Regions from separate parts of the Mesorhizobium sp. WSM4904 genome, predicted to be linked through region 4. Evidence: predicted binding sites of a transcription regulator. Region 4 holds the regulator's gene; each other region holds the start of a gene.
The links. Region 4 encodes PhoB, which activates phosphate uptake and scavenging genes when phosphate is short. Its sites were predicted from a motif close to TGTCATNNANCTGTCAT; they were not measured.
Positions count from the first base shown of each region.

Region 1: QAZ47_RS05350 (alkaline phosphatase) is a predicted target of PhoB. The motif match lies at 5,472-5,488, and genes of this name have one in related genera.
Region 2: QAZ47_RS26265 (LTA synthase family protein) is a predicted target of PhoB. The motif match lies at 4,576-4,592, and genes of this name have one in related genera.
Region 3: QAZ47_RS23445 (RNA degradosome polyphosphate kinase) is a predicted target of PhoB. The motif match lies at 2,130-2,146, and genes of this name have one in related genera.

Region 1 is NZ_CP121354.1:1,115,374-1,123,147, reverse strand. It holds gene QAZ47_RS05365 (DUF1062 domain-containing protein) at 619-1,245, shown strand; gene typA (translational GTPase TypA) at 1,301-3,130, opposite strand; gene QAZ47_RS05355 (hypothetical protein) at 3,345-3,614, shown strand; gene QAZ47_RS05350 (alkaline phosphatase) at 3,826-5,400, opposite strand; gene QAZ47_RS05345 (MFS transporter) at 5,697-6,980, opposite strand; gene QAZ47_RS05340 (TetR/AcrR family transcriptional regulator) at 7,059-7,676, shown strand.
Region 2 is NZ_CP121354.1:5,397,101-5,404,874, forward strand. It holds gene mltG (endolytic transglycosylase MltG) at 1-423, opposite strand, end outside; gene fabF (beta-ketoacyl-ACP synthase II) at 590-1,852, opposite strand; gene QAZ47_RS26250 (acyl carrier protein) at 1,887-2,123, opposite strand; gene fabG (3-oxoacyl-[acyl-carrier-protein] reductase) at 2,372-3,109, opposite strand; gene fabD (ACP S-malonyltransferase) at 3,411-4,364, opposite strand; gene QAZ47_RS26265 (LTA synthase family protein) at 4,662-6,590, shown strand; gene QAZ47_RS26270 (MFS transporter) at 6,645-7,774, opposite strand, start outside.
Region 3 is NZ_CP121354.1:4,879,036-4,886,809, reverse strand. It holds gene QAZ47_RS23460 (amino acid ABC transporter ATP-binding protein) at 1-92, shown strand, start outside; gene QAZ47_RS23455 (FAD-dependent monooxygenase) at 565-1,791, opposite strand; gene QAZ47_RS23450 (zinc-finger domain-containing protein) at 1,820-2,065, opposite strand; gene QAZ47_RS23445 (RNA degradosome polyphosphate kinase) at 2,303-4,498, shown strand; gene ppx (exopolyphosphatase) at 4,495-6,030, shown strand; gene QAZ47_RS23435 (serine hydrolase) at 6,108-7,178, shown strand; gene QAZ47_RS23430 (DoxX family protein) at 7,201-7,623, opposite strand; gene QAZ47_RS23425 (DoxX family protein) at 7,760-7,774, opposite strand, start outside.
Region 4 is NZ_CP121354.1:1,821,808-1,829,581, forward strand. It holds gene pstB (phosphate ABC transporter ATP-binding protein PstB) at 1-392, shown strand, start outside; gene phoU (phosphate signaling complex protein PhoU) at 411-1,118, shown strand; gene phoB (phosphate regulon transcriptional regulator PhoB) at 1,138-1,827, shown strand; gene QAZ47_RS08630 (ROK family transcriptional regulator) at 2,130-3,371, opposite strand; gene xylF (D-xylose ABC transporter substrate-binding protein) at 3,731-4,771, shown strand; gene QAZ47_RS08640 (sugar ABC transporter permease) at 5,016-6,380, shown strand; gene QAZ47_RS08645 (ATP-binding cassette domain-containing protein) at 6,453-7,253, shown strand; gene QAZ47_RS08650 (CHASE domain-containing protein) at 7,384-7,774, shown strand, end outside.

The DNA of each region.
Region 1 (7,774 bases), 710 kb from region 4:
TGACGCAGGCGCGATCGACGATTGTCATCGGGCTAGCGCCGGCGCCGCCCCTCACCTGCCTGCCGGCATCCTCTCCCCGTATAGTGACGGGGAGAGGGACGCTCTCATCCATGTTTTCGCCAATCGTCAGCGTTGCAGGAGAAGGCGCCAAGGTCGCGGTCTCCCCTTCTCCCCGTCACTATACGGGGAGAAGGTGCCGGCAGGCGGATGAGGGGCAGCGCCGACGTTCCAAGTTGAGCCGCGCCACCGTTCCGTCGGCCGAAGAAGAACCCTTGCTCCCCCGCCGCCGCACGGCTAGAAGAGCCGACCCTTTACCGATTTCGAGCCAGACTTTGCCTCAGTAACCGCCGGTCTCGTCAACTCCCCGAAAGCACCCGCAGGCGCAGCTTTGGCGGCCCCTGCATTCGTTTCACGTGTTCTTCAGGCGGCGGTTTCGAGACCGGTTTGGCATTGCTGAGCCCGTCGCGCATCCGCGCCGACGCCTGATTTCCAACATCGCAGCCTTTGCCACGCCGTGCCCGCATTGGGCATGATCCCGCAGAAGATCATGCTCGAGCAGAGAGGGCATCTCGGACATCGCCGGCCTGACGGACTTCCCGACGGGAAGGGCCTGCCGGCATGTCTGGACTGTTGCGTATCCGCTGGGCGATCGCGCCGAAAATCGCGCCTCGACCTCTCATCAATTGCAACCGCTGCCGCAAGGTAAAACCCTACCAGTGCAGCGGCAAATTCCGCGTCAACGCCAACGGCAAGCGCATCGATGCCTGGCTGATCTACCGCTGCGCGGACTGCGACAATTCCTGGAACCGCACCATTTTTGAGCGCTGCAATCGTCGCGACATCGAACCGGCGCTGCTTGCGGCGCTCGAAAAAAACGATCCATCGCTCGTGCGGCGTCATGCGTTCGATGCCATGGCGTTACGGAGCCGGATCGGACGGATCGAGGAATTTCCAGACGTCACGGTCCGAAAAGAGCTGCTGCACGGCGGGCCAGACTGCGCCGTCGCGCTTTGGCTCGAGCTGCGGCTCGAAGCCGTGACGCCCCTGCGGCTCGACCGGCTGCTTGCCGGCGAGCTCGGCATGTCGCGATCGAGGCTGCAAGCCTGGGAAGAGCGGCAGAAGCTCTCCGTCGAGCCGGATGGCGCCAAAGCCCTGCGCAGGCCGGCGCGCGACGGCACCGCTATCCGCATAGACCTTGCCGGCGAAGCCGATCGCGACGCCATCCTGTCGGCTGCATGCGGATGAATCGAAAAGGGAGGGAGCAACTGCTCCCTCCCCAATGACTGCCTGCGAAAAAGGCTTACGCCGCGCCCATCACCTTGGTCGCCTTCTCGAAGCGCTTGCGCTCGTTCGGGTCGAGATAGAGCTTGCGCAGGCGGATGGTCTTCGGTGTCACCTCGACCAGCTCGTCGTCCTGGATCCAGGCCAGCGCCCGCTCCAGCGTCATGCGGACCGGCGGCGTCAGCTTCACCGCCTCGTCCTTGCCGGCGGCGCGGATGTTGGTGAGCTTCTTGCCCTTCAGCACGTTCACTTCCAGGTCATTGTCGCGGCTATGGATGCCGATGATCATGCCCTGATAGACTTTGACGCCCGGATCGATGATCATCGGGCCGCGGTCCTCCAGGTTCCACATCGCATACGCGACCGATTCGCCCTGCTCGTTGGAGATCAGCACGCCGTTGGTGCGGCCGGGCAATTCGCCCTTATAGGGCTCGTAGGCGTAGAACAGCCGGTTCATCACGGCGGTGCCGCGCGTGTCGGTCAACAGCTCCGACTGGTAGCCGATCAGGCCGCGGGTGGGCGCATGGAAGACCAGGCGCTGACGGTTGCCGCCGGACGGACGGAGCTCGACCATCTCTGCCTTGCGCTCCGACATTTTTTGCACGACGACGCCGGCATGCTCCTCGTCGACGTCGATGACGACTTCCTCGACCGGCTCGAGCAGCTGGCCGTCGTCACCCTTCTGCATGACGACGCGCGGCCGCGACACGGCGATCTCGAAGCCTTCGCGGCGCATCGTCTCGATCAGCACCGCAAGCTGCAATTCGCCGCGGCCGGAAACGAAGAAGGAATCCTTCTCCGCCGATTCCTCGATCTTGAGCGCGACATTGCCTTCGGCCTCGCGCAGCAGCCGGTCGCGGATGACGCGGCTGGTCACCTTGTCGCCTTCGGTGCCGGCAAGCGGGCTGTCGTTGACGAGGAAGGACATGGTCACTGTCGGCGGATCGATCGGCTGCGCGTGCAGCGGCTCGGTCACGCTCGGGTCGCAGAAAGTGTCGGCGACGGTGCCCTTCGACAGGCCGGCGATCGCCACGATGTCGCCCGCCTGCGCTTCCTCGATCGGCTGGCGCTCGAGGCCGCGGAAGGCAAGGATCTTCGAAATACGTCCGGTCTCGATCTGCGTGCCGTCATGGTGCAGCACCTTGACCGCCTGGTTGGGCTTCAGCGAGCCGGATTCGATGCGACCGGTGATGATGCGGCCGAGGAACGGGTTGGCTTCCAGAATGGTGCCGATCATGCGGAACGGGCCGGGATGCACCGTCGGCGCCGGCACGTGCTTGACGACGAGGTCGAAGAGCGGCGCCAGACCCTGATCCTTCGGACCTTCCGGGTTTTCAGAAACCCAGCCGTCGCGGCCGGAACCGTAGAGGATTGGGAAATCGAGCTGCTCGTCGGTGGCGTCGAGCGCGGCGAAGAGGTCGAACACCTCGTTGACCACCTCGATGTGGCGGGCGTCCGGGCGGTCGATCTTGTTGATGACGACGATCGGGCGCAGGCCCACCTTGAGCGCCTTGCCGACGACGAATTTGGTCTGCGGCATCGGGCCTTCGGCGGCATCGACCAGCACGATCGCCGAATCCACCATCGACAGGATGCGCTCGACCTCGCCGCCGAAATCGGCGTGTCCGGGCGTGTCGACGATGTTGATGCGGGTGCCCTTCCAGTCGACCGAGGTCGCCTTGGCAAGGATGGTGATGCCGCGTTCCTTTTCGAGGTCGTTGGAATCCATGGCGCGCTCGGCGACGCGCTGGTTGTCGCGGAAGGCGCCGGACTGTTTCAGGAGCTGGTCGACGAGGGTGGTTTTCCCATGGTCGACATGCGCGATGATCGCGATATTGCGGAGGTTCATTTGTCTGGTCTCGGGAGCGTTGCAGGCAGCAGGCTTAAGAAGCGCCGCCTTTTTCGGTTGCGCGGCTCATACAAGGTTTTTCGCAATTGCGAAAGGGGAGGCCCCGCCCCAAATACATGGTCACTGATTCTTAAACGTCTTGGTGTGAAATGATTCTGTTAACCAAGGCGGAACCTTTGAGGGGCCGGGCAGTTCGATGTTCATGACCGATCAGATGTCCAGATTGCGTCCGGTTTTCGCTTGGGCGGCGCTCGGCGTGCTGGTTGCGGCCGGCGCCGCGCAGTCGGCGGCAGCCCTCAAGCAAGCCAACCCGGCGCGCTCGTCCGACACGCGGACGGCCGAGCAGATGTTCGCCGACGCCCCCGACGGCGTCGACCCGATCGTCACCGGCCCGGTCAGCGCCGCCTTCAAGCAGCGGCAGAAGGCAGCGAACTGCGACGCGGCGGTATGGCCGAACGTTCCCGCGACCTGCTATCCGGATTGACGCCCTTCATCGCCTTTCCGAAGTTCCGGGGTCGCCGCAACGCTTTCGCGTCACGCGGCTGTTGAGCTTAGGGTGCGTTGAGATTCAGGTCAGGCCGAGCCGAGAACGGTGGCTTCCGAGAACCGGAGCGGAGCGTACTTTAAGTACGTGAGCACCGGAAGCGCAGGAAACCATCGTTCGCAGGCCGGCATCACCTGAATATCAACGCAGCCTAAGCCGAGCGTACCGGATCGAGCGTGACCTTGTAGAGTTCGTTGTCGTCGCGATCCATCAGCCGCACGGTGAGCTGCTCTGTGGCGCCGGAAATATCGACCAGCCCGAAGAACTGCAGCCCGGCCGAAGGCGGCAGGTTCTGGCCCTGCTCGGCGGTCGGCGCCTTGATGAACTTCAGCTCCGGACCGAAGGTCATGTCGAGCTCGTTGGGACCGAAGGTGCCGGCGTGGATCGGGCCGGAGACGAACTCCCAGAACGGGCTGAAATCCTGGAACTGCGCCTTGTCCGGGTTGTAGTAGTGCGCCGCCGTGTAATGGACGTCGGCGGTGAGCCACACCGTGTTGGTGATGCCGGCATTCTTGATGTAGCGCAGCAGATCGGCGAATTCGAGCTCGCGGCCCTTCGGGGCGCCATTGTCGTGATTGCTGACGGCTTCGAAGCCGACCTTCTTTGCCGCGTCGTCCCAGACGACGAGGCTGAGCGGCATGTCGGCGGCGATGATCTTCCAAGTCGCCTTGGAGTTCGCCAGCTCGCGCTTCAGCCATTTGGTCTGCTGCTCGCCGAGCATGCGCGACTTCGGCGTCAGCGTCTCCTCCAGGTCCGGGCCGTTCGGGCCGCGATAGGAACGCATGTCGAGGAAGAAGACATCGAGCAGCGGGCCGTAAGCGATCTTGCGGTAGACGCGGCCGGGCTCCGACGGCTCGTAGCGGATCGTCGTCATCTCGTGGAAGGCGCGCGCGGCACGTGCGGCCAGCACGTGGATCGACTTTTCCTTGTAGCGGTCGTCAGCGGTCAGGTTCTTCGAATCCGACCAGTTGTTCAGCACCTCGTGGTCGTCCCACTGATAGAAGGTCGGGCAGATGGCGGAGAGGCCAAGCACGTGCTTGTCCACCATGTTGTATTTCCACTGGTCGCGGTATTCGTCGAGCGTCTCGGCGACCTTGCGCTTGCCGTCGATCATGACGACGTTCTTCCACTTGCCGCCGCCGGGCAGGTCGACCTCGTCCTTCATGGCGCCGTCGGCATAGATCGTGTCGCCCGAATGTAGGAAGAAGTCCGGCGTGTGCTTGGCGATGGTCGAATAGGTCTTCATGCCGGTCTCGTCGATGCCCCAGCCCTGGCCGGCGGTGTCGCCCGACCAGGCGAAGCGCACGTCGCGCTTCGAGGCCGGCGCGGTGCGGAAGCGGCCGACGATCGGCTCGGAGACGGCGTTGACGTCGGAAAGGTCGGCCGCAGTCATGCGGTAGAAGATGTCCTGGTCGGCGGCGAGGTCGGTGAGCAGCCGCTTCACCGTGTAGTCGCTGGCGGGCGAGGTATCGAGCGGCGCGAGCCTGACTGCGTCGGCGAAGCTCTCCGTCGTCGACACTTCATACATCACGCGCGCCGGGCGGTCGGTGCGGGTCCAGACCATGCCGGAGGTGGCGTCGACATCGCCGGACTGGACGCCATGAGTGAAAGCCGGCCGCTGATTGGCGCGGGAATAGTAAGGCAGCGCGAGGCCGGAGGCGCCGACGAGGCCAAAGGCGCTGGCTGAGGTGACGAAAGCGCGGCGGGTCAACGAGAGCTTGTTCATGGCTGTCTCCGGACGGCGTTGAACGGGACCGCCAAGCTCTCGCCTCAATGTTTCAGGCGCATATCGAAACCATGAAGTTTTGATAACAGTCGACATCTTCCTTCTCCCCTTGTGGGAGAAGGTGAATCGGCGCGACAGCGCCGAGACGGGTGAGGGGTGCGCGAAGGAACGAGGCGCAGAAAAACAAGTGTTTCAAGCGCTCAGTTCTGCGGCGCAGCGATCCTTCCAACACCCCTCATCCGGCCGAGCTTCGCTCGGCCACCTTCTCCCACAAGGGGAGAAGGAAAAGAAGCACCTCAAGCCGCCTGTGGCTCCGGCTCGAAAGCCGGCTTGCTCGTATTGATCAGCAGCGAGATGCACGCCGCGGCGATGCCCGTCATGCCGGCGATCATGAAGGCGAGCTCGTAATTGCCCTGCAGTTCGCGCATGGTGCCGCCGAAGGCAGCCGCTGCCGCCGCGCCCACCTGGTGACCGGCGACGATCCAGCCGAAGACGATCGGTCCGCTGCGGTCGCCGAAGGCTTCGTTGGCGAGCCTCAGCGTCGGCGGCACGGTGGCGATCCAGTCGAGCCCGTAGAGCACGGCGAAGACGATCAGGCTGACCGCCGAAAAGCCGGAATAAGGCAGGTAGATCAGCGACAGGCCGCGTACGGCGTAGTAGACGCCGAGCAGCTTGCGCGGATCGAAGCGGTCTGTGAGCCAGCCGGACAGCGTCGTGCCGATCAGGTCGAATATGCCCATCATCGACAGCAGCCCGGCTGCCTGCACCTCGCCGATGCCCATGTCGCCGCAGAAGGCGATGAGATGCGTGCCGACCAGACCATTGGTGGTGAAGCCGCAGACGAAGAAGGTGGCGAACAGATACCAGAACACTCTCGTACTCGCGGCACGGCGCAGCGTGGAGAGCGTGTGTGTCAGGAAATTGCCCTGCGAGGCCGGCGACACCGGCGGCACGTCGTCCGCGTCGGCGCCGTAGCGGACCTCGCCGATCGAGGCCGGGCGCTCCGGGATCAGCAGGAACACGATCGGCACCAGGGCAGCAGTTGCAATGGCAACGGCAATCGCCACCGGCTTCCAGCCGCCGGCCTGGGCCAGCGAGGCGATCAGCGGCAGGAACACCAGCATGCCGGTGGCGCTGGACGCCGACATCAGGCCCATCATCAGGCCGCGATTGGTCTTGAACCAGCGGTTGACGATCGTGGCGCCGAGCACGCTCGCCACCGCGCCGGAGCCGATGCCGGAAAATACGCCCCAGGTGATGAAGAGATGCCAGGGCTCGGTCATCAGCAGGCTGAGCGCGGTCGAGCCCGACATGATCAGCAGCGCGGCGAGCAGCGTGCGGCGCAGCCCGATGCGCTCCGTCAGCGCCGCGGCGAACGGCCCGGTCAGCCCGTAGAGCAGGATGCCGACGCCGGCAGCCATCGAGATCACGTCGCGACGCCAGCCGAAGCTCGCCTCCAGCGGCAGCATCATGACGGAGGGCGCGGAGCGCAGCCCGGCGGCGATCAGCAGGCAGAGAAAAATGACCGCAACGACGACGAAGGCGTAGCGCTGGCCAAACGGACGGGACTGGGCTATCATGTTACTGACCGGTACGTTGCAATTAGGTGGCGCCATACATACGTACCGGTCAGTAACATTGTCAAGCGAGTTTGTTGAATGCCATCGGACAATAAAATTGAAGCGTCGATGAACGACGCGCCCGCAGCGCCGGCGCCGAAGGCCGCCGACAAGATCCTCGACGTGGCGCGCGACCTGTTCTACCGCGAAGGCATCCGGGCGATCGGCGTCGACGAGATCGTCAGGCGCGCCGGCGTCACCAAGCCCAGCCTCTACCGCAGCTTCCCGTCCAAGGACGAGCTTGCCGCTTCCTATCTGCGCCAATACGACCTCGAATTCTGGCAGCGTTTCGACGAAGCGGTCGATGCGCATCCGGGCAATCCACGCGCCCAGATCATCGCCTTCCTCACCCGCGTCGGCAAGCGCACGCAAAAGCCCGACTATCGCGGCTGCGGGATGACCAATGCGGCGGTCGAATATCCCGAGCATGGTCATCCGGCGCGCGTCGTCAGCGAGAACAACAAGCAGGAACTGCGCCGGCGCCTGCGCGCCATGGCCGCGACGATGGGCGCTGCTGACTCGGACACGCTCGGCGACGGGCTGCTGCTTCTGATCGAGGGCGCCTATATCAGCGGCCAATTGTTCGGCCTCGGCGGACCGGCGGCATCGGTCGCCCGCAACGCCGATCTCCTGATCGAGGCCAGCTTGAAGAAATGAAGTTTTCGAACGCTGGCGCTGCCCCTCACCTGCCTGCCGGCATCCTCTCCCCGTATAGTGACGGGGAGAGGAATTCTCTCATAACCAATTTCGCCAAT
Region 2 (7,774 bases), 3.1 Mb from region 4:
GGCGCGCGGCTTGATGGCGTATTCGCCGGCCTTCAGCGCGGCATCATTGCCGGTGGCGCGCACGCCCAGCCTGAAGATGCGCGCATCGCTGACCAGGCCGCGACGCTCCAGCTGGTCGGCGATCTCCTGCACGCCGGTGTTCGGTTTGACCATGAAGGTATCGCCATTGGCCGACGGACCTGGCTCGACGAAAGCCTGCATGCCGAAATAGAGCGCCGCGCCGGCGGCGAGAACGACCAGGATGACCACCGAGAGGAAGAAATTCAGGAACACGACGACCTGGCTGCGCGACGCGCGCGAGCGTTTCGACGGCGGCGGCGTGCCGGCCTCGGGGCGCAGCGCCTCGGCGGCTGTCTTGGGCACGATCGGGCCTTGCGTCTGACGCTGTCCGAATTCCCCGCCGCCGCCCGGATTTGTATTCATGGCGCCCTACCGTCTGATCTTGCAACGAATCCCCTAGCCGAAGCGTAGGGACAAATTTGGCAAAAATGACGGCAGGCGGCGGACCTGCCGGCTAGCTATCTGCTTCTGAGCATTCCAGGACGGATAACCGCTTCGCACTGTTCCTGGAATTGCCCTGGCTGAATGCTCAGCCATTGTAACGTTGGAAGACGAGCGAGGCGTTGGTGCCGCCGAAGCCGAAGGAGTTCGACAACGCCACATCGATCTGGCGCTGGCGCGGCTTGTTCGGCACGAGATCGATCGCCGTCTCGCGTTCCGGATTGTCGAGATTGATGGTGGCGGGGGCAATGTTGTCGCGGATGGCGAGGATCGAGAAGATCGCTTCCGCGGCGCCCGCGGCGCCCAAAAGATGGCCGATCGACGACTTGGTCGACGACATCGAAATCTTGGAAGCCGCATTGCCGACCAGCCGCTCGACGGCGCCAAGCTCGATCGTGTCGGCCATGGTCGAGGTGCCGTGCGCGTTGATGTAGTCGACGTCGGCGGCCGAGAGCTTCGCCCGGTTCAGCGCCGCCGTCATGCAGCGAAACGCGCCGTCGCCGTCCTCGGCCGGAGCGGTGATGTGATAGGCGTCGCCGGTCAGTCCGTAGCCGGTGACCTCGGCATAGATCTTGGCGCCGCGCGCCTTGGCGTGCTCCAGCTCTTCCAGGACGACGACGCCGGCGCCCTCGCCCATGACAAAGCCGTCGCGGTCGCGGTCATAGGGACGCGAAGCGGTCTCAGGCGTGTCGTTGCGTTCGGTGGAGAGCGCGCGGCACGCGGCGAAGCCTGCCATGGAGAGCCTCGTAACCGGCGCCTCGGCGCCACCGGCCACCATGACGTCGGCATCGCCCCAAATGATCAGCCGGGCGGCATCGCCGATAGCATGCGCGCCGGTCGAGCAGGCGGTGACGACCGCATGGTTCGGGCCTTTCAGTCCGTGCCGGATGGAGACCTGGCCTGAGACCAGGTTGATGATCTGTCCAGGAATGAAGAAGGGGCTGATGCGGCGCGGGCCGCGCTCCTTCAGGATCATCGCGTTCTCGGCGATGCCGTCGATGCCGCCGATGCCGGAACCGATCAGCACGCCGGTGGCGCACTGATCCTCATGCGTCTCGGGCTTCCAGCCTGAATCGGCCAGCGCCTCGTCGGCGGCCGCGATGCCGTAGAGGATGAAATCGCCAACCTTGCGCAGTTCCTTCGGCTCGAGCACGGCCTCGGGATTGAAGGTGCCGTTGGAGCCGTCACCGCGCGGAACGATGTGGGCGATCTTGCAGGCAAGATCGTCCACCTCGAATTCGGTGACGCGGCGGGCGGCGCTGCGGCCGGAAAGCAATTCCTTCCAGCTATGCTCGAAGCCCATGCCGAACGGTGAAAGCAGGCCAAGGCCCGTGACGACGACTCGCCTCATCGCAGGTCCTCCCCGGTAATTCCCGCGGAAAGCCTCAGGCCGAGGCCTTGTCGATATACTTCACGGCGTCGCCGACGGTGAGGATGGTCTCGGCCGCGTCGTCCGGAATCTCGACGCCGAACTCTTCTTCGAACGCCATGACGAGTTCGACCGTATCGAGGCTGTCCGCGCCCAGATCGTCGATGAAGCTCGCCTGCTCCGTCACTTTGTCGGCATCGACGCCGAGATGCTCGATGACGATCTTCTTGACGCGCTCTGCGGTGTCACTCATTTGGGGCCTCGTCTTATGTTGTCTTGTCTTCGTTAGCGGGCGGAATGCCGCTAATCAAGCTGAAAGATGGTCCTGCGGGAAACGCAAGCCGCAGGACCGGTTTTTGCCCGAACCGCCGGGTTGCCGGCCGCATTACACGAAAAAAGGCGGGCGTCCAAGCCGAAATGGCTGTTTTCACAGCCCGCCGGACCTTGATCGGTCGGGGCGTATCGAGATTCAGCTCGGCCTGACCTGAATCCCAACACGCCCTAGATCATCGCCATGCCGCCATTCACATGGATGGTCTGGCCGGTAACGTAAGCCGCCTCATTGGAAGCGAGGTAGGCGACGGCCGAGGCGACCTCGGCGCTGGTGCCCATGCGCCTTATCGGAATCGCCGCCATGATCGTCTCTTTCTGCTTGTCGTTGAGCTTGCCGGTCATGGCCGATTCGATGAAGCCCGGGGCGACGCAGTTGACGGTGATGTTGCGGGTGGCGATCTCCTGCGCCAGCGACTTGGAAAAGCCGATCATACCGGCCTTGGAGGCACAGTAATTGGTCTGCCCCGGATTGCCGGTGACGCCGACCACGGAGGTGATGTTGACGATGCGGCCATGGCGGCGGCGCATCATCGGGTGGGTGAGCTCGCGGGTGAGCCGGAACACGGCGGTGAGGTTCACCTCGAGCACGGAATCCCAGTCGGCGTCCGACATGCGCACAAACAGGCCGTCCTTGGTGATGCCTGCATTGTTGACCAGAATGTCGACGCCTTCGAGGTCGGCTTCCGCCTTCTGCCCGAGCGCCTTGACCGCGTCGCGGTTGGTCAGGTCCGCCGGAAAGAGTTTCACGCGCTCGCCGAGGTCGCTCGCCAAGGTTTCCAGCTTCTCCACACGGGTGCCGTGCAGGCCGACGATGGCGCCCTGGCTGTGCAGCACCCTGGCAATCGCCTCGCCGATGCCTCCCGATGCGCCGGTGACGAGCGCCTTGCGGCCGGTCAGTTCGAACATTTTTCCAACCTCATTTTCCAGACGGCTGCAAGCAGTCGCGTTCCGTATACGTCATATCGTCCAAGTCACGCTAGACAAGCGTCGGACATTAGCGAAGGCCTCCTTCCCGTCGTCATCCACGGGCGGAGCGGGAGCGAAGCGGACGCGTAGACCCAAGGATCCTGTGACATTGGCCGAAGGATGCAACGGAGCAGAATTCTGCACCGCGGCGGCACTTCCAAGTCACGGCATGGATTCTAGGGTCTGCGCTGCGTCGCTTCGCTCCTTGCTCCGCCCTAGAAAGAATGACGAAAGCAGGGGCTCATCCCAACGCCGCCAGCGCCGTCTCGACCTCCGCCGGCGTGCCGATGGCGCCAGTGGCGATGTCGCGGTTGATGCGGCGCGCCAGGCCCGACAGCACCTTGCCGGCGCCGACTTCGTAGAGCGTCGCGACACCGTTCTGGCCGAACCATTCCACCGTCTCGCGCCAGCGCACGCGAGCGACCACCTGCTCGACCAGGCGGCGGGCGATCTCGTCCGGGTCGTTGGTGGCCGTGACGGTGACGTTGGAGACAATCGGAACCACGGGCGCGCTCTTCGCCACGCCGGCGAGCGCCTCGCGCATGATATCCGCGGCCGGCGTCATCAGCGCCGAATGGAAGGGAGCGGAGACCTGCAGCATCAACGCCCGCTTGGCGCCTTTCTCGGTGCAGAGCTTCGCCGCCAGCTCGACGGCCGCCTTGGCGCCGGAAATCACCAGCTGGCCGCCGCCATTGTCGTTGGCGACCTGGCAAACCGCCCCTTTGGCGGAGCCTTGCGCCGCTTCGGCGCAGGCGGCTTCGACATCGGCCTGTTCCAGCCCGATGATGGCGGCCATGGCGCCCTCGCCCGCCGGCACCGCCGCCTGCATGGCGTTGCCGCGGATGCGCAGCAGCCGCGCGGCATCGGCGACCGAGACGAAACCTGCCGCGGCAAGTGCGGCATATTCGCCGAGCGAATGGCCGGCGACGTAGGCCACCTTGTCCTTCAGCGAAAAGCCGCGCGACTCCAGCGCCCTCAGCGCCGCAAGCGACACCGCCATCAGCGCCGGCTGGGCGTTGGCCGTCAGCGTCAGCGTCTCTTCAGGCCCTTCCCAGATCAGCTTCGACAGGTTTTCGCCAAGCGCTTCGTCGACTTCCTCGAACACCCGGCGCGCCTCGGGGAAGGCATCGGCGAGGTCCTTGCCCATGCCGACGGCCTGGCTGCCCTGTCCCGGAAAGGTGAATGCGACGGCCATTTTCAAGTCTCCAGCGACTGGTTTTTCCCTGCCTCTGACGCAAGGCGGACGGCCAAGTCAAGCCCGGGGCTGCCCGCCCGGAGCCCATTTCAGCCCAAAAACCCGGCCCGAGTCCCTGTTCCGAAAGGCTTTTTGGCGATCACACCTGATGAAAACCGCTCACGAATCGTTTGCTGGCTCTTCTTATTTCCGCCACAGGCGCTAGCTTTGCGTGACATTTCGATGACAGAAGCGTGACGCGTGTGGAAGACGCGAAGCGCGAACGCAAGAAGCGCGGCAAGGGCCGGGGGAAGCGACGTGGCAAGGATCAGAAAAGGCGCGGCCAAGCCCGTGCCGCAATTCTTGGAAGACGATCCGTCCACCGGCTACCTGCCGGGGCGGAGATGGCCGATCGTCCGCTATGGTCTCGCGACGCTGCTTGCCTCCGCGCTCCTGGTGTTCGCCATCGAATGGATCGTGCGCGGCGACTTCTTCGGCACAGTAGGCTTCTTCCTGCAGCCCTTCAAGCCGGGATGGACCACCATCGTCGTCTTCGCGCTGGTGCTGGTAGGGCTCGATGCCGTACTCGGCCGCAGCCATCAGAGCCTGATGATCGTCGCGCCGCTGACGCTGGCGCTGGCCTTCGTCGGCCATCAGAAATCGCATTATCTCGGCGACCCGCTCTATCCGACCGATTTCCTCTATGCCCGCCAGATCATGGCGCTGATGCCGCTCCTGGTGCGCGAGCGCCCCTGGACGGCCGCGCTGCTCGGCGTGGCGATCATCGGCAGCCTGGCGCTGCTCGTCTATGGCTGGCGGCACTGGCGCCGGCGCGTGCCGATCCTTAGCCGAAAGGGACGGCTGGCGCGGCTGACGCTGGCCGTGCCGCTGCTCGCCTTCTTCGTCTCGATCATGGATTACGCCACCTTCTCGTGGACGCGCGACAGGCTGCAGATCATCCCGATCATGTGGGACCAGAAGGAGAATTATGCCTCGAACGGTTTTGCGCTCGCCTTCGCGATGAACGTTCCGATGGCGCATGTCTCGGCGCCGCCCGGCTATTCCGAGAAGACGATGGACGCGATCGCGCGCCCCGGCGTCGCCGCCACGGTGCCGGACGAGAAGCCCGACATCATCGTGGTGATGAGCGAATCCTTCTGGGATGCGACCGAGCTTCCCGGCGTCCGCATCAAGCCCGATCCGATCCCGACCGTGCGCGCGCTGCGCTCCGGCTCGATGTTCTCGCCGGAATTCGGCGGCATGACCGCCAATATCGAGTTCGAAGCGCTGACCGGCTTCTCCAACGCCTTCCTGCCGGCGGGCTCGATCCCCTACCAGCAATATGTGCGCACGCCGACGCCGTCGCTGGCGACCTTCCTGCGAAGCGAGGGCTACCGGGCGCGCGCCATCCATCCAGGCACCAACTGGTTCTGGAACCGGGGCGCCGTCTATGCCGATTTCGGCTTCAGCGACTTCCGCTCGGAGGAGACGCTGCCGCCGATGGAAAAACGCGGACCGCTGGCTTCCGACGCGGCGATGACCGACGAGATCATCCGCGAGGCCGACACCAGCGAGGACCCGGTGTTCCTGTTCGCGGTCAGCCTGCAGAACCACGGGCCCTATGAGCCGTACCGCTATTACAATCCGACCCATGCGGTCGACGCGCCGATCAGCAGCTGGGCGCGGGAATCGCTGCTTTCCTACGCAGAAGGCTCGGCCGATGCCGATCGCGGCCTGCAGCGCCTGATCGACTGGGCGAAGAAGCGCGAGCGGCCGACCATCATCGCCTTCTTCGGCGACCATCTGCCGCCGCTCGGCCCCGTCTATGTCGAGACAGGCTTCCTCAAGGACAATGTCGCGCCGCGCAAGGAGCCGACGCCCGAGGCCGCGCTCGACCATCACGACACGCCGCTGATCATTTGGTCGAACCGCTCTGGTCCGGTCGAAAACCTGGGCGCGGTGAGCCCGGCCTTCCTGCCTTACCATATCCTCACCACGGCCGGGATCACCCATCCCTACTACACCGGCTTCCTCGGCGCGCTGCGCGAGCGCTACCGGGTCGTCGACCGCAACCTTCTGCTGTCGCCCTCCGGCGAAGCGACGCCCGACTGGGCGAGGCAGAAGAAGGTCGATCCGGCGATCAACGATTTCCGGCTGATCCAGTACGACATGATGTTCGGCAAGCGCCATACCGCGCCCGACTTCTTCCCGGAGACCGTGGTCCCGCTCATCGCGCATATGAGCTGAGTGTGTTGGTTGGAGCCGACGGAACAGTTGTAGCCAATCAGTCGGCCCGCAACATCAGACCCTGTTGAGCGATGGTGTCGGCTTGACTGGGCGCCGCTTGACCAACAGGAAGAGAACCAATCCGGCGGTGGTTAAGGCGAAGCCTGCCCAGACTGCGGACAACAGGCCAAGGTCGGCTCCGATCGTGAGGCCGCCGGCCCAGGCTCCCAGAGCGTTCGCGACGTTGAGCGAGGCGAGGTTCATCGCACCCATGAGCGTGCCCGATTCCGGCGCGAGACTGGTGAGCCTGATCTGAATTGTCGGGATTGCCGCCATCATCGTCGCGCCTACACCGAACAGCGCCGGGAAGAGAACCCAGCAGTTGACCCCCCAGAAGCCGAGAGCCGCCAGCACGACGAGGGCACAGCCGTATCCGGCCACGATGCCGCTACTAGGATCCGCATCGGCGAGACGCCCGCCATAAAAGTTTCCGACCGTCATGCCGATGCCGAACACGGCCAGCCCGAGCGGAATGACCCGAGGCGGCAACCCCACCAGATCGGTGACGAAGGGGCCGATGAATGTATAGACGGCGAAAATCGAGGAGATGCCGAGCGCGGCGACCGCCATCATCAGCCACACTTGTCCATTCTGCAAACCACCCAGTTCGTGCATGATCGAGGCACCGTCGAGCGCGGAACTCCGCGGCACCAGGAACCACAAGGACAGCAGGGAAACGACACCCAGGCCGCCGACGCACAGATAGGTCGCCCGCCACCCGACGGTCTGGCCTAGGAACGTGGCTATCGGCGATCCCAGGATCGTGGCAATGGTCAATCCCGCCATGACGATGGCGAAGGCCCGGCCAGCATGTCCGGGGCCGACCAAGTAGGACGCCACCACAGCGCCGGCGCCGAAATAGGCACCTTGCGGCAAGCCGGTGACGAAGCGGGCGACCACGAACATGCCCAGCCCGTCCGCCACAGCCGACAAGACGTTGCCGGCGATGAAGATCCCGATCAACAGCAGCAGCAGGGTGCGCCGGTTGAGATGCGCGGCGAACAGCGTGAGGATGGGTCCGCCGAAGACGACGCCGAATGCGTAGGCGGTGATCGCGTGCGTTGCCGTTGGGATATTGACGCCGAAAGACGCCGAGAACAGCTGTATGATCCCCATCGAAGCGAATTCGGTGGTTCCGATGCAGA
Region 3 (7,774 bases), 3.1 Mb from region 4:
GACAGATCGTCGAGCAGAACACCCCGGCCGAGTTCTTCGACCATCCGCGTCATGAGCGCACGAAACTGTTCCTGTCGCAGATCCTGCACTGAGCGATCGGAGAGCGATTTTGAGAAGCCCGGCCGGCGGCGCCGAAGCTGCCAATCTCCCCCCAAGTGGTCTAGGGGATGCACACATCTTCTGTGACCGGCGTGACTGATCGGGCTGGAGGCTTGATTGCCACGTGGTTCCCCCAATCCGTCGCTGCTTCGCAGCGCCACCTTTCCCCCCTCCGGAGGGAAAGGAAGGGAGCGTTGCTGGACGAGCGTCGACGGCAAAAAGCCTGGCGCCTTTCCTCCACCCCGTCGATCGGGGGAGAGGTGGCTCGGCGAAGCCGAGACGGAGTGGGGGTCGACCAGCGCTGCGTTGGACAGTCATGCGCCAAGCCATGCACGCTATCGCCAAAGACCAGCCGCTTGGAAATGTGTGCATGTCGTAGCCCAAGTGGTGGAGATGTCCGGCAGGACAGAGGGGGGTGCTGTCCCGCCGGCCAATCCAATTTTGTCGGCCACCCACTAAAAGCCCCTACCGCCTCACAACCTTCTCCTCCCACCCGTAAAGCCAATCCAGATCCGCGGCGAGCTTCTCTGCCGGCCGCGTTGCCAGCACCAGGTTGCGGGCGATGGCCACCGGGCCCCAGGCGTGCCAGGCGAGGCGGTTGAGCGCGCCGCGCCCGAGCACCTTTTCGATGCGCGGGCGCCTGAGCTTTTCCCAGATGGTGAGGCTTTGCTTCGGATCGCTGGCTGCGATCAGGTTGGCGAGCATCGAGGCGTCCTCAATTCCCATCGCCGCGCCCTGCGCCGCGAACGGCGTCATGGCATGCGCGGCATCGCCGATCAGCGCGATGCCCTCCGGCATCGTCCAACGCCGTTGCTCGACGGTGTGGATCGGAAACGCTGTCCATGGTCCGGCGAGCGCGGCAAGCCGCGCCAGGGCCGCCGACGTGCCGCGCATGGCGCCGGCAAGAATGGCGGGGTCGGCATGGCCGGACCAGCCTTCCGCGATGCGCTCGCCCTTGGTGAAGGCGACCAGGTTGACGGCGCTGCCCTTGCTCACCGGATAGGCGACCATATGGAAGCCCGGATGCAGGAAGGTGGTGACGCAGTCGCCCGCGCCGATCGCCGCGAAGGCGTGGCCGGCGGCGCTGTCCGCCGCCACCGTGGCGCGCCAGGCGAGCTCGCCTGAGAAGCGGTTCTTCCCGAAAGCTGAATCGATGCCCGCAAGCTGCCTGCGAACAGTCGACCAGACGCCGTCGGCGCCGACCAGCAGGTGTCCGGCGGCCTCGATCTTTCCGCCATCCGTTTCGGCTGTGACGGCGATGTTTTGCGGCTCGACAGTGATGTCCGTCACCCGCGCGCCGGTGACGAGTTGGATTTCGGGCTGCTCGGCCACCCGCGTTGTCAGCGCGGTGTGCAGATCGGCGCGATGCGCGACCAGATAGGGCGCGCCCCAGCGGTTCTCCCCAGCCTGGCCCAGTGGCACCCGCGCCAGCTCGCGCAAGGTGGCGGCGTCCTTCAGCACCACCGCTTCCGGCCTGATGGCATTCACCGCCAAGCGGTCGAGCACGCCGAGCCGGCGCAGGATGCGGGTCGCGTTGGGGGAAAGCTGGAGCCCGGCGCCCACCACTTCGAGCTGCCTGGCCTGTTCCAGCACGGTCACGACGCAACCGCGCTCGGCAAAGGCGAGCGCCGCAGTCAGGCCAGCTATGCCGGCCCCGGCGATGACGACCTGCCGGGACCGCGCTTCAGTCATGATCTGGCAATCATCCGCAATCTGCTAGTCAGGCGGCCTGTTCGATATAGAGGCAGCCGGCAGGCTCCGTTTCCGTCGCCTTCAGCTTCGGCGAATAGCGGTAGAGCGTCGAGCAGTAGGGGCAGACCTTCTCATCGTCGTCGCCCATGTCGAGGAATACATGCGGATGGTCGAAAGGCGGGTTGGCGCCGGTGCACATGAATTCCTTGACGCCGATGTCGATGACCGGATGGCCCGCATCGTTCTGGAAATGGGGAATGGAACCGCCTGCCATCGTCGTCTCCTTCAGTTCGAACCCGTTTGCATCTGGATCATAACCTGCCAGTTTGCAAGATCGATGAAATGAAACTGTCGCAAAAGGCTGGCAGAGGATAAGTTGAGCCGGTTAAGCGCATGACCTCGGGGAACTACCGATTCCGTGACATCATGCGTCATGAAAGCGTGTTAGAGCGTCGGTCACGCGTCCGGCGGTGTATGGCGCTCCAAAAGGGACGGTTGCGGGCAAGGAACCATGAATGAACTGAAGCCGGTACAGAGCGAATTCATCACCGACGAGGCGGCAAGCCCCGACGGCGGCAATCCCGACCGTTTCGTCAACCGCGAATTCTCCTGGCTGCAGTTCAACCGGCGCGTGCTGGAGGAATCGCTGAACGAGCACCATCCGCTGCTCGAGCGCGTCCGCTTCCTGTCGATCTCGGCCGCCAATCTCGATGAGTTCTTCATGGTCCGCGTCGCCGGTCTCGCCGGCCAGGTGCGCGAGGGCATTGTGCTGAAGAGTCCGGACGGCCGCACGCCCGAGCAACAGCTCGAGCAGCTGCTGCGCGAGGTCGAGCGACTGCAGGAAGACCAGCAGAAGAGCCTGTCGACCTTGATGGAGCTGCTCAACAAGGAAGGCATCGAGAGCATCACCCGCGACGCGCTCAGCAAGGACGAGAAGGCCTGGCTGGAAGAGCATTTCCAGGAACAGGTCTTCCCGGTGCTGACCCCGCTGTCCATCGACCCGGCGCATCCGTTCCCGTTCATCCCCAATCTCGGTTTCTCGATGGCGCTGCAGTTGCGCCACCGCAAGAACGGCGAGGAGATGAGCGCGCTGCTGCGCCTGCCGGTGGCGTTGCGGCGCTTCATCCGTCTGCCCGACCGCAAGCACCACGTGCGCTTCATCCCGCTCGAGGAAGCGGTCGGCATCTATATCTCCAAGCTGTTCCCGGGCTATGAGGTCAAGGGCTCCGGCACGTTCCGCATCATTCGCGACAGCGATATCGAGGTCGAGGAAGAGTCGGAAGATCTCGTGCGCCTGTTCGAGACGGCGCTGAAACGCCGTCGTCGTGGGTCCGTGATCCGCATCGAATTCGACACGCTGATGCCGGCCGAGTTGCGCGACTTCGTCGCCGGCGAACTCGGCGTTTCGGCAAGCCGCATCAGCGTCTTGACCGGTCCGCTGGCGCTGAACCAGATCTCCGAGATCGTCGCCATCCCGCGTGACGATCTCAAATTCACGCCCTACAATCCGCGTTTTCCCGAGCGCATCCGCGAGCATGGCGGCGACTGCCTGGCCGCTATCCGCGAGAAGGACATCATCGTCCACCACCCCTACGAATCCTTCGACGTGGTGGTGCAGTTCCTGCGCCAGGCGGCGGCCGATCCGGAAGTGGTGGCGATCAAGCAGACGCTCTACCGTACCTCGAACGACAGCCCGATCGTGCGCGCGCTGATCGACGCGGCCGAGGCCGGCAAGTCGGTGACGGCGCTCGTCGAGCTCAAGGCGCGCTTCGACGAGGAGGCCAACATCCGCTGGGCGCGCGACCTCGAGCGCGCCGGCGTCCAGGTCGTCTTCGGCTTCCTGGAGTTGAAGACCCACGCCAAGATGTCGCTCATCGTGCGCCGCGAGGACGGCAGGTTGCGCAACTACGTGCATCTCGGCACCGGCAACTATCATCCGGTCACGGCGCGCATCTACACCGACCTGTCCTTCTTCACCACCGATCCGACGATCGCGCGCGACGTCGCGCAGATCTTCAACTTCATAACCGGCTATGCCGAGCCGGCCGAAGAGATGCGCCTTGCCGTGTCGCCCTTCACGCTGCGCAACCGCATCCTGAAACACATCTCCGATGAGATCGCCCATGCGCGCGAGGGCCGGCCAGCCCGCATCTGGATGAAGATGAACGCGCTGGTCGACCCGATCGTCATCGACGCGCTCTATGAAGCCAGCCGCTCCGGCGTCGAGGTCGACCTCGTCGTGCGCGGCATCTGCTGCCTGCGGCCGCAGGTGCCGGGCCTGTCCGAGAACATCAGGGTGAAGTCGATCGTCGGCCGCTTCCTGGAGCACAGCCGCATCTTCTGCTTCGGCAACGGCCACGGCCTGCCGTCCGACGAAGCGATCGTCTACATCTCGTCCGCCGACATGATGCCGCGCAATCTCGACCGCCGCGTCGAAACCCTGGTGCCGATCACCAATCCAACTGTGCATGAACAGGTGCTTGGCCAGATCATGCTCGGCAACGTCATGGACAACCAGCAAAGTTTCGACGTATTGGCTGATGGCACCTCCCGGCGCGTCGTGCTGGAGGAGGGCGAGGAACCGTTCAACGCGCAGGAATATTTCATGACCAATCCGAGCCTCTCCGGACGGGGTGACGCGCTGAAATCGCATGCGCCCAGGCGCATCGCCCAGTTCAAGCGCCGCAAGAAGAACGCCGCCGCGTGATTTCAGTCTCCCAGGGCCGGCTCCAGGACCGGCGGCCGCTGTCGATCATCGACATCGGCTCGAACTCGATCCGCCTCGTCGTCTATGAAGGGCTGGCGCGCTCGCCGACACTTTTGTTCAACGAAAAGATGCTGGCCGGCCTCGGCCGCGGCATCGTTTCGACGGGCAAGCTCGATCCCGAGGCGGTGACGCGCTCCATGGAGGAGTTCCGCCGTTTTCGCGCGCTTTCGGATCAGGCCGGCGCCGAGCACATGTATGTGCTGGCGACCGCGGCGGCGCGCGAGGCGATCAACGGCCCGGATTTCATCCACCGCGCCGAGGACGTGCTCAAGACCGAGATCCGCGTGCTTTCCGGCCGCCAGGAGGCGCATTATTCGGCGCTCGGCATCATATCCGGCTTCCACCCGGCCAACGGCATCGCCGGCGACCTTGGCGGCGGCAGCCTTGAGCTCATCGACATCAATGGCGAAACGATCGGCGACGGCATCACGCTGCCGCTCGGCGGCCTGCGCCTGCAGGACATGGCCAAGAACTCGCTCGTCCAGGCGCAGAAGATCGCGCGCCAGGAACTGGCGCGGGCGAAGTTGCTCAAGGGCGGGCAGGGCAGGGTCTTCTATGCCGTCGGCGGCACCTGGCGAAACCTCGCCCGGCTGCATATGGAGATGAGCAACTATCCGCTCGGCGTCATGCATCATTACGAGATAGCCGCCGACAGTGCCCAGAACTTCCTCAGGCAGGTGGCCAAGGGCGAGGTCGAGAAGGTCAGGGGCATCGAGGGTGTCTCCAAGAACCGCCGCTCGCTTCTGCCTTACGGCGCCGTCGTGCTGCAGGAGATCATGGCGGCGATGCAGCCCTCCAAGATCGTCGTCTCGGCACAGGGCGTGCGCGAGGGCTTCCTCTATTCGCTGCTCGACGCGGCCGAGCAGAAGGCCGATCCGCTGATCTCGGCGGCCGAAGAGCTGGCAGTGCTGCGTTCGCGTTCGGTCCATCACGCGCATGACCTCGTCGAATGGACCGGCAAGGCCTTCAAGGCCTTCGGCATCGACGAGACTGTGGACGAGGCGCGCTATCGCCATGCCGCCTGCCTGCTTGCCGATATCGGCTGGCGCGCGCATCCCGAATATCGCGGCAGGCAGTCTCTCAACATCATCGCGCACGCCTCCTTCATCGGCGTCGACCACCCCGGCCGCGCCTATCTGGCTTTGGCCAGCGCCTATCGCCATGACGGCGTCTTCAACGATGGAATCGCCCCGGAGATCAAGGCGCTGGCGCCGCCGCGCATGCTCGAGCGCGCCCGCGTGCTGGCAGCGATGATGCGCGTCATCTATCTGCTGACGGCGGCAATGCCGGGCGTGATGCCCCGGCTGAACTGGGAGAGCCGCGGCAACGGCGCGCTGGCGCTCGTGCTGCCGGCTTCGCTTGCCGACCTCTATGGCGAGCGCCCGGCCGGCCGGCTGGCGCAACTCGCGCGCATCACCAACCGCCGCCTGGTGCTGGCGGTCGAAGGCGGTCCGAGCATGTCGGTAAAATAGGGCGTCTCGATCGTATGGGGCGCGCTGAATCGGGTGGGATTTCGTGAGGGTGAAGCAAAACGCGGAGCGAAAAACCCATGGCCATCGCAAAATCGTCCCCGACCCGGTCCGGATCCGCCGCGGCCGAATCTCTCGGCTTCGATCCGGCGATCCACCGCAAGCTGCTTGCCGGCGTTGAGTCCGGCCTGCTGCATGACCTGCATGTCGTTCTCGCTGCCCGCTCCGAAAGGGTGTTCCTGGAGCACTATGCGGAGGGCAACGATCAGGAATGGGGGCGCCCTCTCGGGCATGTCACCTTCGACGCCGGCACGCTGCATGATCTGCGCTCGGTGACCAAGAGCATCGTCAGCCTGCTCTACGGCATCGCGCTCGACAAAGGACTGGTGCCGCCGCCCGAGGCGCCGCTTTTCGCGCAGTTTCCTGAATATGCCGATCTCGCCGCCGATCCGGCCCGCGTCGGGATCACCATAGGCCATGCGCTGACGATGACGCTCGGCATGGAGTGGGACGAAAACCGCCCCTACAGCGATCCGCTGAACAGCGAGATCGCCATGGAGAACGCTCCCGACCGCTATCGCTTCATCCTCGATCGGCCGATCGTCGCCGAAGCTGGAAGCCGCTGGATCTATTCCGGCGGCTGCGTTGCGCTGGTCGGCGCGATCATCGAGCGCGGCAGCGGCCAAACCTTGCCGGACTTCGCCCGCGAAGCGCTCTTTCGCCCGCTCGGCATCGACCGGTTCCACTGGTCGGCTGGTGACGACGGCGTCGCCTCCGCCGCTTCAGGGCTCAGGCTGACCGCGCCCGACCTCTTGAAAATCGGCATGCTGCTTCTTCGCAACGGCCTTTGGGACGGAAAGAGGGTCATCTCGAAAGATTGGATCGAGGCGTCTTTCACGTCGGCAACTTCGACCCCTGACGGCCTCGGCTACGGCCGGCTGTGGTTCATCGGCGACGCGCCGGCGCCTGCACTCGGCGCGCCGAAACCGTGGTATGGCGGCTTCGGCAATGGCGGCCAGCGTCTCTGGTTGATGCCCGAGGCGGATATCGCGGCGGTGATCTATGCCGGCAAATACAATGCCTGGGACGCTTGGGTGACGCCGACTCGCGTCTGGCGCGAGATCATTTTGGCCAATTTCCTGCGCGCCTGAGCGGCCGTTGACGTTGAAATCCTCAGGTTACCTCGGCGCCGATACCGAAGCCGCGCCCGTCCGCCGACCATGCGCCCGCGCCGGCCATGGCGAGCGCCAGGAACCCTCCGGCAATCGCGACGTCCTTCATCAGCATCTGCTGGTGCAGGAAGGCGAGCGTCGCGTCGTCGGCGCCCTGGCCGTAATGGCCGATGAAGCCGGCGACGATGCAGAAGGCGGCAAGCAGAAGTGCTGCGATCCGCGTCTGGAAGCCGATCAGGATCAGCAATCCGGCGATCAGCTCGAACAGGCCGGTGCCCCAGGCGGCTAAAGTCGGCAGCGGCAGGCCGAGGCCGGCGAAATAGCTCGTCGTGCCGGCGATGTTGGTGAGCGCCTGGAAGCCGGAAGGCACGAAAAGACCGGCAAGCAGGAGCCGCGAGATGAGAAGCAGTGCGTTGCGGGGCATTTGCCACCTCCCTTGCCGGTATATCGTACCGGGCTCTCGGTGCAGTGTACGCCTGCAGTTGAGAAAACGAAAAAGCGGCGCGGAAAATTCCGTGCCGCTTTCGTTTCAGGCTTGGGAGGATTCTGAGAGGATAGGATCAGCCGCGCTTGGC
Region 4 (7,774 bases):
ACCGCGTCGAGTCGGCGCTGAAGCGCGCGGCGCTCTGGGGCGAGGTCAAGGACAAGCTCAACGCCAGCGGCCAGAGCCTTTCCGGCGGCCAGCAGCAGCGGCTTTGCATCGCCCGCACCGTGGCGGTGAAGCCGGAGGTCATCCTGCTCGACGAGCCGGCCTCGGCGCTCGACCCGCTGTCGACCGCCAAGATCGAAGAGCTGATCGACGAGCTGCAGGCCGACTACACGATCGTGATCGTCACCCACAACATGCAGCAGGCAGCGCGCGTGTCGCGGCAGACGGCGTTCATGTATCTCGGCGAGCTGGTCGAGTTCGACCGGACGGAGAAGATCTTCACCTCGCCTCGCGAGAAGCGCACGCAGGACTATATCACCGGCCGCTTCGGCTGAGTTTCATACGAGGACATAATCATGGCCCATACGGTCGCTTCCTTCGACGAGGATCTGAGGCAGATCAGCCAGCTTATCCGTGACATGGGCGATCTCGCCGGCTCGATGGTCGGCGCGTCGACCAAGGCCCTGCTCAATTCCGACAACGCGCTGGCGCAGCGCGTGGTCTCCGACGACGCCATCATGGACGCGCGCCAGCGCGAGCTCGACGATCGCGCCATCACCTTGATCGCCAAGCGCCAGCCGATGGCCGACGACCTGCGCAGCGTGGTCGGCGCGATCCGCATGGCTGGCGACCTCGAGCGCATCGGCGATCTCGCCAAGAACATCGCCAAGCGCGTCGGCTCCGTCGGCGTCAGCGCCGCGCCGCGCGACCTGTCGCACTCGATCGACTCGATGGCGCAGCTGGTGCTGATCCAGGTCCAGGGCGTGATCGAGGAGTACACGGCGGGCGACGCCACGGCGCTCGCCAAGCTCCGGAACGACGACGAGCGCATCGACGTCAAATACACCTCCGTCTTCCGCGAGCTCCTGACCTACATGATGGAGGATCCGCGCAACATCACGGCCTGCACGCATCTCCTGTTCTGCGCCAAGAATCTGGAGCGCATCGGCGACCACGTCACCAACATCGCCGAGAATGCCTATTATGTGCTGACCGGCACCCAATTGCCCGCGAACCGTCCGAAGCAGGACGAGACGGCGATGTCGGCGCCGGCGGCCTGACAACGAAGGTACCTGCTAAATGATCGCGCCACGCATCATGGTGGTGGAGGACGAGGAGCCGCTGGGGGTGCTGCTCCGCTATAACCTCGAATCCGAAGGCTATCAGGTCGAGGTGGTCACCCGCGGCGACGAGGCCGAGATCCGCCTGCAGGAGAACGTGCCCGATCTCCTAGTGCTCGACTGGATGGTGCCGGCGGTTTCCGGCATCGAGCTTTGCCGCCGCCTCAGGATGCGGCCCGAGACCGAACGGCTGCCGATCATCATGCTGACGGCGCGCGGCGAGGAAAGCGACAGGGTGCGCGGCCTCTCGACGGGCGCCGACGACTATCTGGTCAAGCCGTTCTCGACGCCGGAATTCATGGCCAGGGTCAAGGCGCTGTTGCGCCGCGCCAAGCCGGAGGTGCTTTCCAGCGTGCTCAAGGTCGGCGACATCGTGCTCGACCGCGAATCGCACCGCGTCTACCGCAAGAAGAGCGAGATCAGGCTCGGTCCGACCGAGTTCCGGCTGCTCGAGTTCATGATGCGGCATCCCGGCCGGGTGTTCTCGCGCAGCCAGTTGCTCGACAATGTCTGGGGCGAGACGATCTATATCGACGAGCGCACGGTCGACGTGCATGTCGGGCGCCTGCGCAAGGCGGTCAACAACGGCCGCATGCCCGATGTCATCCGCACCATCCGCGGCGCGGGATACGCAATCCGCGAGGATTAGGCGCACCGTTCGTGGAATTGACGCGTCCGCTACCGGATCGCATGCGTTGGTGAGTAGCTGAGACGCTCGTGCTTCGTCATCCACGGGCGGAGCAAGGAGCGAAGCGACGCGGCGCAGACCCGAGGATCCATTCCGTGACGTCGACGCGGCACTGCGGTGCAGAATTCTGCTCCGCTGCGCATTTCGATCAAGGTGACGGCATGGATTCCAGGGTCTTCGCGACGGAGCTTCGCTCCTGCTCCGCCCTGGAATGACGAAAGCTCAAAAGGCCTTCGCTAATCTCCGGCGATTCGGAAAGCCGCTCAGGCCACATTCTTCCCGGCGCCTGCCCTTGCCTGGACGCCCGGGGCGAAAATCTCCTGGTCGACGAAGGTCAGTGCGCGCATGGCGCAGCCTTCGCGGATCAGCGGCAGTTCGTTCGGCTCGGTGTCGAAGGAGATCGATTCCGAGTGCTGGCCACCGGCGGTCTGGGCGATGGCCTCGCGCAGCGACGGCTCGATCAGGTCGAAAGCGGCGGCGCTGACGCCGACCATGGCAACCGGCGCCGGGTCTATCAGCGCGAACAGGCTGCCGAGGCTGAAGCCCAACGCCTCGCCCGCCCGCCGGTATGCCTCGCGCTCCGGGCCGTCCTTCTCCCGCGCCTTGGCGGCAAGCGCCCGCATGTCGGCGTCGCCGACGTCGACCGGCTCGGCGTCCTCGCTCATCTTCATGGCGCTGCGCCAGATGGCGTAGTTCCCGGCATACGCCTCGACGCAGCCGCGGCGTCCGCAACGGCAGAGCGCGCCGCCTGGACGATGGATCATGTGGCCGAACTCGCCGCCGGAAGAATGCGTGCCGGTGAAAAGCTCGCCCTTCAGCACCAGGCCCATGCCGATGCCGTGCGACAGCAGGATAGCAATGAAGTTGTCGCGATAGCGGTTGGGGTCGCGCCATTGCAGCGCCACCGCCATCATGTTGCAGTCGTTCTCCATGGTGGCCGTGATGCCGAATTCCTTTTCCAGGATGTCGGCGAAAGGGATGTCGGTCAAAGGCGTGATCGGCGACCACAGCATTGCCCGCGCATGGGAATCGGTGATGCCCTGGATGCCCATGGCGATGCGGGCGACGCTGCGGACATCGAGGTCAGGGTCTTCCAGCCGGCGCCGGACGATCGCCACGCATTCGCCGATCAGCTCGTCGCGCGGCATGGTCAGCGTATCGAGGCGCCGCTGCTCCTCGGCGATGACCTGCCCGGCATAGTCGATGACGGCGACGGAAAGGAAATTCAGCGACAGCACCACCGTCACCACCGCAGCCGCCTCGGGATTGAGGGCGAGGCCGACCTGCGGCCGGCCGCGCTTCAGCGATGCCGCCTCGCTCGGTTTGCTCTCGGCCAGGATGCCTTCCTGGATCAGGTCCGAGGAAATTGCCGAAATGGTCGAGTGGCTGAGCCCGGTGGTCGCGGCGATCTCCGTACGCGACGGCTGGCCGGCGCGGCGCACGGCCGAGAGCACCATGGCGCGGTTGCGCCGGCGCAGGTCGTCGTGGCGGATTCCGACCGACATTTTTCTCCTCCCGGTCAGCGCGGCCTCTTGATAATGCATGGGCCGTCGGCGACGCGCCAGATCGGTTCGGTTGCGGATACACCACCGAACCCGCTCTAGATTTTGTTTCATTCAGTTCCGACGGCAGCGGCTCCGCGCTTCCTGTGCAACTGTTTTCAGGATAGTGGCAGAAGCGGCCAGAGCTGTCATTATTTATTGCGGGTCTCGAAAAAAAGTTCGTGGCACCTCAAAAACCATCAGAATCGCAGTTGACAGTGCTTCGGCGTTGGATCAGTGTTTTTTCGAGGCTCGAAAAAAAGCCTCTGTTACCGGCCTTCGGGCCAGTCTGGGTCGCGCCGCAAGGGCGCAGGGAGGAAATCATGAAGAGATTCGCAACCGCCATGCTGGCGGGTGTCGCCATGTCGTTGACGCTGGCGTCGGTCGCAGAGGCGAAGGACAAGGTGATCGGCGTTTCGTGGTCGAATTTCCAGGAAGAGCGCTGGAAGACCGACGAAGCGGCGATGAAGAAGGCGATCGAGGCGGCCGGCGACAAATACATTTCGGCCGACGCGCAGTCCAATCCGGGCAAGCAGCTGACCGACGTCGAAAGCCTGATCTCGCAGGGCGCAAACGCGCTGATCATCCTGGCGCAGGATGCCTCGGCGATCGGCCCGGCGGTGCAGAAGGCGCTCGACGAGGGCATTCCGGTCGTCGGCTACGATCGCCTGATCGAGAACAAGGACGTGTTCTACCTGACCTTCGACAACAAGGAAGTCGGGCGCATGCAGGCCCGCGAGGTGTTCAAGGCCAAGCCTGAAGGCAACTACGTCTTCATCAAGGGCTCGGGTGCCGATCCGAATGCGGATTTCCTGTTCGCGGGCTCGATGGAAGTGCTGAAGGAAGCCATCGACAGCGGCAAGATCAAGAATGTCGGAGAGGCCTATACGGACGGCTGGCTGCCCGCCAATGCGCAGAAGAACATGGAACAGTTCCTGACCGCCAACGACAACAAGGTTGATGCTGTCGTGGCGGCCAATGACGGTACTGCCGGCGGCGTCGTCGCGGCGCTGACGGCGCAAGGCCTGGCCGGCACCGTTCCGGTCTCGGGCCAGGACGGCGACCACGCGGCGCTCAACCGCATCGCCCTCGGCACGCAGACCGTGTCGGTGTGGAAGGACGCCCGCGAGCTCGGCAAGAACGCCGCCGAGATCGCCTCGCAGCTCGCCGACGGCAAGAAGATGGCCGACATCGCCGGCGCCCAGGACTTCACCACGCCTGGCGGCAACACCGTCAAGTCGCTGTTCCTGACCCCGATCGCCATCACCAAGGACAATCTCAACGTCGTCATCGACGCAGGCTGGATCAAGAAGGACGAAGTCTGCGCCGGCGTCGCGGCTGGCGCGGTCGCAGTCTGCAATTGATCCGGCCGACGTTTATTCAAATCCTGACGCCGCGGCCCAAAGCCGCGGCGTTTCTCAAAAAAGGGCTTCCTGCTTCAAATGATACGGGAAAGCCGGTGGAGCGGTTCATCGTCTGGCAGAATCGTCGAACCGCCCCAGCCATTTGTTTCCAAGCAATTCCGGACGGATTACACACTTTTCCTGGAGTTGCCCTAGCATTTGTGGTCCGGCATCCGAGTCAGAGGGCAGCCGGTGGGAGGAGATCATGACCGATACGACCTCTGAGACGGCGGCCAACCCGGCGGCGGATCGCGCACGTGCTTCCGAACTCAGCGCGATCGGCCGTTTCCTCAAGGCGACCGAACTCGACACCCGCATGCTCGGCATGGTCGGCGCCCTGCTGATCATCTGGATCGGCCTGCACGTCATTTCGAGCCTGCGGCTCGGCGTCAATCCGCTCGATTTCGACAGCCGCACGTTCCTTACGCCGCGCAATCTGTGGAACCTGTCGGTGCAGACCTCGGCCGTGGCGATCATGGCGTCCGGCATGGTGCTGGTCATCGTCATGCGCAACATCGACCTCTCCGTCGGCTCGGCCGAGGGGCTGATCGGCATGGTCATGGGCTTTGCCCAGGTGCATTTCCTGGTGCGGATGGTCGGGCTCGAGCTCGGCAATCCGTGGATCTGGGTGCTGGCGCTGGCCATCGGCCTGGCGCTCGGCCTGCTGATCGGGGCCTTCCAGGGCTTCGTCATCGCCTATCTCGAGGTGCCGGCCTTCATCGTGACGCTGGGCGGGCTGCTGGTGTGGCGCGGCGCCGCCTGGTGGGTCACCAGCGGCCAGACGGTCGCGCCGCTCGACGCCACCTACCAGCTGATGGGCGGCGGGCCGGCCGGCTCGATCGGCGCCAGATGGAGCTGGGTGGTGGGCGTCGTCGCCTGCCTGGCGGTGGTGTTTGCGCTTTTCCACGGCCGGGTGCAGCGCAAGCGCTTCCGTTTCCCGCTGCGGCCGATCTGGGCCGAGACGCTGCTCGGCGCGGTCGCCTGCGCGATCATCATGGGCGCGGTGTGGCTGGCCAATTCCTATCCCTGGCCGGTCGGCATCGTGAACCGATACGCCGCCGCCAACAACATCACCGTTCCAGAAGGCGGGTTGTTCATCGCCCACGGCATCGCCATTCCGGTGCTGATGGCGGTCGCGGTCGGCCTGATCATGACCTTCATCACCAAGCGCACCCGCTTCGGCCGTTATGTCTTCGCCATCGGCGGCAATCCGGAAGCGGCGAACCTTGCCGGCATCAACACCCGCTGGATCACCATGAAGGTGTTCATGATCATGGGCGTGCTGGCAACGATCGCGGCGGCGATCTCGTCGGCCAGGCAGAATTCGTCGACCAATGCGCTGGGCACCCTGGACGAGCTCCTGGTCATCGCCGCGGCGGTGATCGGCGGCACCTCGCTTGCCGGCGGCTCGGGAACCGTGCTCGGCGCCATGCTCGGCGCGCTTTTGATGCAGTCGCTGCAGTCCGGCATGGTGCTGCTCGGCGTCGACTCGCCGCTGCAAAGCATCGTCGTCGGCGCCGTGCTGGTCGTCGCGGTCTGGCTCGACACCATCTACCGCAAGCGCGTCTGAGCATGATCCCGCAAAGTGGAAACCGGTTTGCGGAAATGATCATGCTCAAAGGTTACTACTAGGGAGGAGACCATGGCAGACAAGAATGCTTCCGCCGGCGTCCCGCTGGTCGACATGCGCAACATCTCGATCGCCTTCGGCGGCATCCGCGCCGTCGACGACGCCTCCATCGATCTCTTCCCCGGCGAAGTGGTGGCGCTGCTTGGCCACAACGGCGCGGGCAAGTCGACGCTGATCAAGATCCTGTCCGGCGCCTACAAGCGCGATGCCGGGCAGATCTTCGTCAACGGCGAAGACGCATCGATCTCCAATCCGCGCGATGCCAAGAGATACGGCATCGAGACGATCTACCAGACGCTGGCGCTTGCCGACAATGTCGATGCCGCCGCCAATCTTTTCCTCGGCCGCGAGCTGATGACCGCCTGGGGCACGCTCGACGACGTCGCCATGGAGGCCGAGGCGCGCAAGGTGATGGGCCGGCTCAATCCGCGCTTCCAGCGCTTCAAGGAGCCGGTGATCAAGCTGTCCGGCGGGCAGAGGCAGTCGGTGGCGATCGCCCGCGCGATCCTGTTCAACGCCCGCATCCTGATCATGGACGAGCCGACAGCCGCGCTTGGTCCCCAGGAGACGGCCCAGGTCGGCGAACTGGTGCGGCAGCTCAAGGCGGACGGCATCGGCATCTTCCTGATCAGCCACGACATCCATGACGTGTTCGATCTGGCAGACAGGGTCTGCGTGATGAAGAACGGCCAGGTCGTCGGCACGGCGCGCACCGGCGACGTGACCCAGGACGAGGTGCTCGGCATGATCATTTTGGGCAAGTGCCCGCCGGGCGCCATTCCGGGTCCCGGAGCGCTGAAGATCGCGGCCTAAGACAATAAGTTAGCTGGCTAATTTACGTTTAGGTGATGTGCCAGCGGCCGTGATGGATTGGCTTCGCCATTGTGTTGGCGCGGAGACTTGCCCATAAAGGTGGTCAACCATCGAGGGGCCGCATCCTGCGTTGAAAAAGCTCTTTCCGATCGTCGCTTTCATCGCCGTCGCACTGATCAGCCTGACGATGGCGGGGTTCGCCTATTTCGCGACCCAGGAGGCGGCGCGCATCAAGTTCGAGGGAACGGCCGACGACGCGCTCAACCGCATCGAGAGCCGCATCGACCTGCACCTGTCGCTGCTGCGCTCGACGCAGGCGCTGTTCGACGCCCGCAACGGCGACATCACGCGCGGCGAGTTCAACGCCTTCTTCACCGCACTCGACATCGACGACAATTTCGCCGGCCTGCGCGGCATCGGCTTCCTGAAGCTGGTCAAGACCGGCGACGAGGCAGCGGTCGAGCGCGACATCCTGCGCGATCACGGTTCGGCGCATCCTGTCTATCCGGCCACCAGCGAGC